3 regions of the Citrobacter sp. MNAZ 1397 genome follow, and region 1 is predicted to be linked to each of the others. Evidence: predicted binding sites of a transcription regulator. Region 1 holds the regulator's gene; each other region holds the start of a gene.
What was found. The regulator PurR, encoded in region 1, represses purine synthesis genes. The targets are predictions, from matches to a motif close to CANGCAAACGTTTGCNTG.

Region 1 (3,282 bases):
CCGCGAGCCAGACTAAAAATCCTTTTCCAGGTTGCATGGCAGATCTCTTTTTGTGGCAGGTAAACAGGGCTCCAGAGTCTAAGGAGTGCAAGTCAGCTTGTGAAACGCTAATATTTGTCCGGTGGTTTCAAAATTTTTGCAGGCAGATTATGTGGTCAGAATATTCCCTTGAAGTGGTTGATGCCGTGGCCCGAAATGGCAGCTTTAGCGGTGCGGCGCAGGAGTTACATCGTGTGCCTTCTGCGGTCAGCTATACCGTACGTCAACTTGAAGAGTGGCTGGCGGTGCCGTTGTTTGAACGACGTCATCGGGATGTCGAATTGACGCCCGCTGGCGTGTGGTTTTTGAAAGAGGGTCGTTCTGTTATCAAAAAAATGCAGATCACCCGTCAACAGTGTCAGCAAATTGCCAACGGCTGGCGGGGGCAGTTATCCATCGCCGTTGATAACATCGTTAAACCGGAACGTACGCGGCAGATGATTGTCGATTTCTATCGCCATTTTAGCGATGTCGAACTGCTGGTTTCCCAGGAGGTGTTTAACGGTGTGTGGGATGCCCTGGCCGATGGACGTGTTGAACTGGCTATCGGCGCAACCCAGGCGATCCCGGTCGGGGGTCGTTATACCTTTCGCGATATGGGCATGTTGAGCTGGAAATGCGTGGTCGCTCGCCATCATCCGCTGGCGGCGATGGCATCGCCGCTCAGTGATGATACGTTACGGAACTGGCCATCTCTGGTACGCGAAGATACCTCCCGTTCGCTGCCTAAACGCATCACCTGGCTTTTGGATAATCAGAAGCGGGTCGTCGCGCCTGACTGGGAATCATCTGCGGCCTGCTTGTCTGCCGGGCTGTGTATCGGGATGGTGCCTGCGCATTTCGCCCGACCGTGGATTGATCGCGGTGAGTGGGTTGCGCTGGCACTCGAAAATCCTTTCCCGGACGCCGCCTGTTGTCTGACCTGGCAGCAGAATGACGCTTCACCGGCGCTGAGCTGGTTACTGGATTATCTGGGCGACAGCGAAACGCTGAACAGGGAATGGCTGCGGGAGCAGGAATGAACTGCTCCCGGCAGGATCAACGGCGATAGTCGCGGAAAGGACCGTCGGCAACCGAGCGGCGTTCAATCAGGCGTGGATGCACTTCAATAGACTGCGACTCTTCACGCTTGTTTACTATGCGGTCCAACAGCATGTTAAACGCGGTTTCACCCAGCGAGTCTTTCGGTTGGTGGATAGTCGTCAGTGAAGGGGTAAAGAAACGTGAATTGCGCACATTATCATAACCGATCACCGAAATATCCTGCGGCACGCGCAGACCCATTTCATCGGCCGCGCACAACGCGCCCATCGCCATAATGTCACCACCGCAGAATACCGCGGTCGGGCGAGAAGACTGGGTCAATATCTGTTGCATTGCACGATAGCCAGACTCCGGCTCAAAATCACCCTGCACAATCCAGCTTTCCGGTACGGTGATGTGGGCCTCTTCCATCGCTTTCATAAAGCCGCTAAGACGACCCGCGCCCGTGTTGCGCTCTAATGGCCCAGGGATAACGCCAATCTCGCGATGGCCCCGTTCAATCAGGTAACGACCAGCCATATAGCCGCCGGCAAAGGCGTTATCGATTACCGTATCGGTAAAATCGGCTTTTGCTTCACCCCAGTCCATTACCACCATAGGAATGTGGCGATACTCTTCCAGCATGCTGAGTAGCGATTCCGGATATTCAGAACACATGACCAGCAGGCCATCGACACGTTTTTGCGCCATCATGGACAGATAGGCGCGCTGTTTTTCCAGGTTGTTCCAGGCATTGCCGAGAATAAGGGTGTAGCCTTTCTGGAAACAATTTTTCTCGACTGCTTCAATGATCTCGGCGAAATAAGCCGCTTCGCTACTGGTCGCCAGCAAGCCAATAGATTTGGTGTGATTAACTTTCAAACTGCGGGCAACCGCGCTGGGAGAGTAGTGTAACTCTTTAATCGCTGCCCAGACCGCGTTACGCGTCTCTTCTGCAACGAAACGCGTCTTGTTAATTACATGTGATACGGTTGTGGTGGAAACGTTTGCTCGCTTCGCTACGTCTTTAATCGTTGCCATCAGATCTTACTCCAGACCATATCGTAAACTCCTGATAATACATAAGGTAAACGTTTGCCTTCCATCACCCTGTACCCATAGAAGGGATTGCAATACGCCGGGAAAAAGACACTGGACGTCAGGAGGGGAGTCAATGGCCGGTACGCTAATAAATTTAGCGTCGAATTTTGTCTGATCTTGGCCAAAAGGGGAAGTGCTAAAACGTGTATCACTCTAAATCCTGCAAGATTTTTACGTTTATTTGTGCAAAAATGCGTTACATCACTTTTTGTGTGGGAATTAATAAGGAGAAAAATTGATGAGCACCGACCTGAAGTTTTCTTTAGTAACTACCGTAATTGTACTTGCTCTGATTGTTGCTGGCGGACTGACTGCCGCACTGCATTGATTTATCCCGGGGGAGAGCCCTCTTTCCCCCGTCTCTCTCCCCGATTGTCATCAAATTGGCAATAGTCTTTTCCCATTTCGCTAACTTCTGTTTTTTGTGATTAATGTCATACTTTTGACTTCTGTGACGGTGTCGCGCGTCGACACGGCAATTCCGGAGTCTATTTATGAAGATCAATTTCCCACTGCTTGCCCTGGCGATTGGCGCTTTCGGCATCGGTACGACCGAATTTTCACCCATGGGGTTACTCCCCGTTATCGCCCAGGGCGTGGATGTCTCGATCCCGGCAGCGGGTATGCTTATTAGCGCCTATGCCATTGGCGTCATGGTTGGCGCACCGTTAATGACGTTGCTGCTTTCACATCGGGGGCGACGTAATGCGCTGGTATTTCTGATGGCGATTTTTACCCTCGGGAACGTACTGTCGGCGCTTTCACCTGATTACACAACATTAATGCTCTCGCGGATCATTACCAGTCTGAACCATGGCGCTTTCTTTGGGCTTGGTTCTGTGGTGGCCGCAAGCGTGGTGGCAAAAGAAAAACAGGCCAGCGCAGTGGCCACTATGTTTATGGGGCTGACTATCGCCAATATCGGCGGTGTGCCTGCAGCAACCTGGCTGGGCGGGGCGATTGGCTGGCGCATGTCGTTCCTTGCCACTGCGGGGCTGGGTATCATAGCTATGGTCAGTCTCTACTTTTCATTGCCGAAAGGTCGCGCCGGTGAACGTCCTGATGTGCGCAAAGAACTGGCAGTATTAATGCGTCCTCAGGTGGTTTCCGCGTTGCTGA
Region 2 (3,282 bases), 910 kb from region 1:
AGCAAACCATTCGAAACGCGGCGTATAGAAGGTTGGCAGCGCGAACCAGTGCGCATTGGCAATCGGCGTAGTATCAACCACACCCATCGCAAACGACAGCGCATAACCAGCCAGCACACCGATCAGAATCGGGATTATCGCCATAAAACCACGAAACAGTACGGAACCAAATACGGTCACACCCAGCGTTACCATAGAGATGAGGACGGTTCTGGAATCAGCAGACTGACCTTCCGCAGGCAGCAAACCGGCCATATTGGCAGCGACGCCGGCCAGTTCCAGACCGATGACGGCAACGATTGCGCCCATTGCCGCAGGCGGGAACATTACATCCAGCCAGCCGGTGCCCGCTTTCTTCACGATGAAGGAGACAATGCAAAACAGCACGCCGCACATGATAAAGCCACCCAGCGCCACTTCGTAGCCCAGCGGCAGAAGCAACAGTACCGGCGAAATAAACGCAAAGCTCGATCCCAGGTAAGCCGGAATTTTGCCCTTACAGATAAAGAGATAAAGCAGCGTCCCGATACCATTAAACAACAGTACGGTGGCCGGATTAATATGAAACAGGATTGGCACCAGCACGGTTGCGCCAAACATAGCGAACAAGTGCTGCAAACTAAGCGGGATTGTCTGTAAAAGCGGCGGTCTTTCACTCACCCCGATAGCACGGCGCGTCATAGTGTTTTCCTCTGAGTGTTGTTGTTTATCCCCGTCACCCTTCTGGTCGCAGGTGCGTTGGCCGTACTCGTTCACCCGAAGCACTTACCAGAGTAAGATAATCAGGATTCGCTCGTGTGCCGCCTGCCTGCAATTCGAATTGTTTAGGGTATATGTTCCGCTCATCACGCATGCTGCAGTTTTGTGGACTGCATCATGAAATCAGGCGGATTCTGTTCTGGTTTACGCCAAAAAAAAGCCGACTTTCAAAGTCGGCTTTTGATTTTTAAAGCATTTATTTCGTACCAAAGATTTTGTCGCCGGCATCGCCGAGGCCCGGAATAATGTATCCGTGCTCATTGAGGCCCTTGTCAATGGACGCGGTGTACAGCTCAACATCCGGGTGCGCTTTCTCCAGCGCAGCGAGGCCTTCCGGGGCAGCAACCAGCACCAGCACTTTGATGCTGTGGCAGCCTGCGTTTTTCAGCAGGTCGATGGTGGCAATCATAGAACCGCCCGTTGCCAGCATCGGGTCAACGACCAGCGCCATACGCTCGTCGATGTTAGAAACCAGTTTCTGGAAGTACGGCACCGGCTCCAGGGTCTCTTCATTACGATAGATACCCACCACGCTGATGCGCGCGCTCGGAACGTGTTCCAGCACCCCTTCCATCATGCCCAGACCGGCACGCAGAATAGGGACGACGGTGATTTTTTTGCCTTTGATTTGTTCGACTTCTACCGGGCCATTCCAGCCTTCGATAGTCACACGTTCAGTTTCCAGATCGGCGGTCGCTTCATAGGTCAGCAGACTACCGACTTCCGAGGCGAGTTCACGAAAGCGTTTGGTGCTGATGTCATTTTCACGCATCAGGCCCAGCTTGTGTTTGACGAGTGGGTGTTTTACTTCCACGACCTTCATACTCTTCTCCTTCCCCAAAACGGTGGCAGCCACAAAAAAAATCGCCGGATTATACCGCTTTTTCTCCGCCACGCTACAGGTGCGGCGTTGATCCGGATCAAACAGACTGGAAAAGAGTATACCGTAAGAATCCTCAACGGCCTGAAATAATGGACTCGCAAACGTTTGCCTTCACTGTTAGAATTGCGCCGAATTTTATTTCCAAAACCGGATTAGTTCGGGTAACAGCCTGAAATATGACGGGTGAACCGCAAGCAAACGCGTGGGGACTCAAGCAGTGACCGATAAAACCTCTCTTAGCTACAAAGATGCCGGTGTTGATATTGACGCAGGCAATGCTCTGGTTGACCGAATCAAAGGTGTGGTGAAGAAAACCCGTCGTCCGGAAGTCATGGGCGGTCTGGGCGGCTTCGGCGCGCTGTGCGCATTGCCGCAAAAATATCGTGAGCCAGTACTGGTTTCCGGCACTGACGGCGTAGGTACCAAACTGCGTCTGGCGATGGATCTAAAACGTCACGACAGCATCGGCATCGATCTGGTGGCCATGTGCGTGAATGACCTGGTCGTTCAGGGCGCAGAGCCGCTGTTTTTCCTCGACTATTACGCAACCGGCAAACTGGATGTCGACACCGCAGCCAGCGTTATCAACGGTATCGCGGAAGGCTGTCTGCAGTCGGGCTGTGCGCTGGTAGGCGGCGAAACCGCTGAAATGCCGGGCATGTACCATGGCGAAGATTACGATGTTGCCGGTTTCTGTGTTGGCGTCGTTGAAAAATCAGAGATCATTGACGGTTCCAGCGTGGCCGACGGCGATGTCCTGATTGCACTGGCGTCCAGCGGTCCACACTCCAACGGCTACTCTCTGGTACGTAAAGTCATCGAAGTAAGCGGTTGCGACCCTGAGACGACACAGCTTGAAGGCAAATCCCTGGCCGATCACTTGTTGGCCCCGACCCGCATCTATGTGAAATCGATCCTTGAGCTGATTGAAAACGCAGACGTGCACGCTATCGCACATCTGACCGGCGGCGGCTTCTGGGAAAATATCCCGCGCGTACTTCCGGACAACACCCAGGCGGTGATCGACGAGTCTTCCTGGCAATGGCCGGCCGTCTTCAACTGGCTGCAAACGGCGGGCAACGTCAGCCGTCATGAGATGTATCGCACCTTTAACTGTGGTGTCGGTATGGTTATCGCCCTGCCTGCTGATGAAGCAGATAAAGCCATCGCATTCCTGAATGCCAAAGGTGAAAACGCGTGGAAAATCGGTATCATCAAAGCATCCGATTCCAGTGAACGCGTGGTCATTGAATGAAAAACATTGTGGTGCTCATTTCCGGCAACGGAAGCAATTTGCAGGCGATAATTGATGCCTGCAAGCAGAAGAAAATCAATGGCACCATCCGGGCAGTATTCAGTAACAAAGCCGACGCATTCGGCCTTGAGCGTGCGCGGGAAGCCAATATTCCCGCCCATGCGCTTCTTGCCTCTCAGTTTGCCAGTCGCGAAGCATTTGACCGCGAACTGATGCAGGAGATTGACGCTTACGCCCCGGATATCGTTGTGCTGGCTGGCTACATGCGTATCCTCAGTCCGGCCTTCGTGGCCCATTACACTGGTCGCCTGATCAATATTCACCCTTCCCTGCTGCCTAAATATCCCGGTTTACACACCCACCGCCAGGTCCTGGAGAACGGCGA
Region 3 (3,282 bases), on a different contig from region 1:
GGCGGGCAGCCTTCTGACGGCGGCACCATTGGTGGCGTGCCCGTACAGCGGGTTTTCACTAACGGTGAGACCGTATGGCATCGTACTGCCACGCCAGTCGCGCCAGGCCCGGTTACACTTTGTGTCGACGGGGAATTACGTCACGTTCATGCGCGCTGGCATTCGGCGGGGCATCTGATTGGCACGGCAGGCGAAGCGTTCGGCTGGCAACCTGTTAAAGCCCATCACTGGCCTGGGGAAGGACGCATCACATTTAGCGGTCGCGGGAGTATCACTGCGGAGCTGCTGACGGGAAAAATCAGCGCATGGATAGATGAAAATTTGCCGCGACACATTGATTTTTATGAAGGGAAGCGGCAGGTTCGCTTTGGCGAATTGCCCGCCTATGGCTGTGGCGGTACCCATGTTTGCTCGTTGCGTGACATCGGGCAAATCACGCTTACCGGTGTCAAAATGAAAAAAGGACAGCTGGTTGTCAGCTATACGGTGGACGAAAGCTGACCGTTCGCTGACGTGCAGTGAGTTATTGCTCAGCAATATACGAGGTGATAGCGCACCGCCGCAGCGGAAAATCTTATTAGAATACCAATGCTCAGCGTCTTCTGTGGGTTTTGCTGGTCAAATCGCAACATGCGAACTCATGTCTTTTACTGATATTTCCCGCTGTTTATCATTTAATTCTAATTATCGGTGTTTTCGGCTGGTAGCCCCGACGTGGGCTGGTTAATCTGAGAACGATTTTCAGCATTTCATTAACAAAAGAGTACAACTATGCATGATGCACAAATCCGCGTAGCCATCGCGGGCGCCGGTGGGCGTATGGGCCGCCAGTTAATTCAGGCAACCCTGCAGATGGATGGCGTCGCGCTTGGCGCAGCGCTGGAGCGAGAAGGTTCTTCCCTGCTGGGTAGCGATGCAGGAGAGCTCGCTGGCGTGGGTACCACAGGCGTTACTGTGAGCAGTGATTTGCAGGCGGTAAAAGACGATTTTGATGTACTGATCGATTTCACCCGTCCGGAAGGGACCCTGGTACACCTGGCGTTTTGTCGCCAGCACCACAAAGGGATGATTATCGGTACAACCGGGTTTGACGACGCAGGTAAAGCGGCAATTCGCGATGCGTCGCAAGAGATTGCCATTGTCTTCGCCGCGAATTTCAGCGTTGGCGTGAACGTGATGCTTAAGCTGCTGGAAAAAGCGGCGAAGGTGATGGGGAATTACACCGATATTGAAATTATCGAAGCTCATCATCGCTATAAAGTGGATGCGCCGTCGGGGACCGCGTTGGCCATGGGAGAGTCTATTGCCCATGCGCTGAATAAAGATTTAAAAGATTGTGCTGTTTATGCACGTGAAGGCCATACCGGCGAACGCGTACCGGGCACAATTGGTTTTGCTACCGTCCGTGCGGGCGACATTGTCGGCGAACATACAGCGATGTTCGCTGATCTCGGCGAACGTGTTGAAATTAGTCATAAAGCGTCAAGCCGAATGACGTTTGCCAATGGCGCCGTTCGCTCAGCTTTATGGCTAAAAAACAAAGAAACCGGCCTTTTTGATATGCGAGATGTGCTGGATCTGAACAATTTGTAAGAGTTATTACCCATCGTGATGTGGTTGTTGCAGTCGTAATATCTTGATTGCATAGGGCAATATTTTATTGCCCTTTTATTTTGCCTGTTTCTTCATATTTCCTCATTTAGATCTCCATTAATATCCATCTTAATTCTTATTTTAGTTGCTGAAATGTAAATTTTGACCGTCTGGTCCACATTTTATGAAGGCAAGCTAGAGATAACCAGTTTTATGGCGACGCAAGCGTTTTCCTCTCTCCGGAAATGTGATCTTTTTGCCCTCTAAATCATGCTATTCTTTTCTGGGGCGCAAAAAGACATGAAAAAGATGCGCTATAAGTTGACTTTTACCCTTCATGTCTCCAGAATGCCGCCGTTTGCAAAAAATTCGCGGTTACGCAAATTTGCATTGATTCAAGGCTCATAATTGAATTAATATGCAAATAAAGTGAGTGAATATTCTCTGGAGGATGTTTTGATTAAGTCAGCGCTATTGGTTCTGGAAGACGGAACCCAGTTTTACGGTCGGGCCATAGGGGCAACAGGTTCGGCGGTTGGGGAAGTCGTTTTCAATACTTCAATGACCGGTTATCAAGAAATCCTCACTGATCCTTCCTACTCCCGCCAAATCGTCACCCTTACTTATCCTCATATCGGCAATGTCGGCACCAATGCCGCTGATGAAGAATCCTCTCAGGTACATGCGCAAGGTCTGGTCATTCGCGATCTGCCGCTGATTGCCAGCAACTACCGCAATACCGAAGATCTCTCTTCATACCTGAAACGCCACAACATCGTGGCGATTGCCGATATCGATACCCGTAAATTAACGCGTCTGCTGCGTGAAAAGGGCGCGCAGAACGGCTGCATCATCGCCGGGGACAATCTGGATGCTGCGCTGGCGCTGGAAAAAGCGAAAAGCTTCCCGGGGCTGAACGGTATGGATTTGGCGAAAGAGGTGACGACTGCCGAGCCGTATAGCTGGACGCAGGGGAGCTGGACACTGAAAGGCGAACTGCCGGAAGCGAAAAAAGAAGATGAGCTGCCGCTGCACGTGGTGGCCTACGATTTCGGCGCGAAACGTAACATTCTGCGTATGCTGGTGGACCGCGGCTGCCGCCTGACGGTGGTCCCGGCGAAAACCTCCGCAGAAGACGTCCTGAAAATGAATCCGGACGGTATCTTCCTCTCTAACGGCCCTGGCGACCCGGCACCGTGTGATTACGCCATTGACGCGATCGAGAAATTCCTTGAGACCGATATCCCGGTATTCGGCATCTGCCTCGGCCATCAGCTGCTGGCGCTGGCGAGCGGCGCAAAAACCGTGAAGATGAAGTTCGGTCACCACGGCGGCAACCACCCGGTAAAAGATATCGATAACAACACGGTGATGATTACCGCACAGAACCATGGTTTTGCGGTAGATGAAGCCTCCATGCCTGCCAACCTGCGCGTTACGCACAAGTCGCTGTTTGATGGCACCCTGCAGGGGATTCATCGCACGGACAAACCGGCATTCAGCTTCCAGGGCCACCCTGAGGCGAGCCCCGGTCCGCACGATGCAGCGCCGCTGTTCGACCATTTTATCGAGTTAATTGAGCAATACCGTCAGTCTGCTAAATAATCAGGAGCGAAAAAGAGCCATGCCAAAACGTACAGACATAAAAAGCATCCTGATCCTTGGCGCCGGTCCGATTGTCATCGGTCA

Region 2: purM (phosphoribosylformylglycinamidine cyclo-ligase) is a predicted target of PurR. The motif match lies at 1,737-1,754, and genes of this name have one in related genera.
Region 3: carA (glutamine-hydrolyzing carbamoyl-phosphate synthase small subunit) is a predicted target of PurR. The motif match lies at 1,812-1,829, and genes of this name have one in related genera.

The regions. Positions count from the first base shown of each region.
Region 1 is NZ_JAKIVH010000001.1:1,048,850-1,052,131, forward strand. It holds gene punC (purine nucleoside transporter PunC) at 1-37, opposite strand, end outside; gene punR (DNA-binding transcriptional activator PunR) at 150-1,061, shown strand; gene purR (HTH-type transcriptional repressor PurR) at 1,078-2,103, opposite strand; gene cydH (cytochrome bd-I oxidase subunit CydH) at 2,402-2,491, shown strand; gene L2097_RS04830 (MFS transporter) at 2,658-3,282, shown strand, end outside.
Region 2 is NZ_JAKIVH010000001.1:141,526-144,807, reverse strand. It holds gene uraA (uracil permease) at 1-681, opposite strand, end outside; gene upp (uracil phosphoribosyltransferase) at 956-1,582, opposite strand; gene purM (phosphoribosylformylglycinamidine cyclo-ligase) at 1,860-2,897, shown strand; gene purN (phosphoribosylglycinamide formyltransferase) at 2,894-3,282, shown strand, end outside.
Region 3 is NZ_JAKIVH010000002.1:346,363-349,644, forward strand. It holds gene L2097_RS16385 (alanyl-tRNA editing protein) at 1-501, shown strand, start outside; gene dapB (4-hydroxy-tetrahydrodipicolinate reductase) at 772-1,593, shown strand; gene carA (glutamine-hydrolyzing carbamoyl-phosphate synthase small subunit) at 2,050-3,198, shown strand; gene carB (carbamoyl-phosphate synthase large subunit) at 3,218-3,282, shown strand, end outside.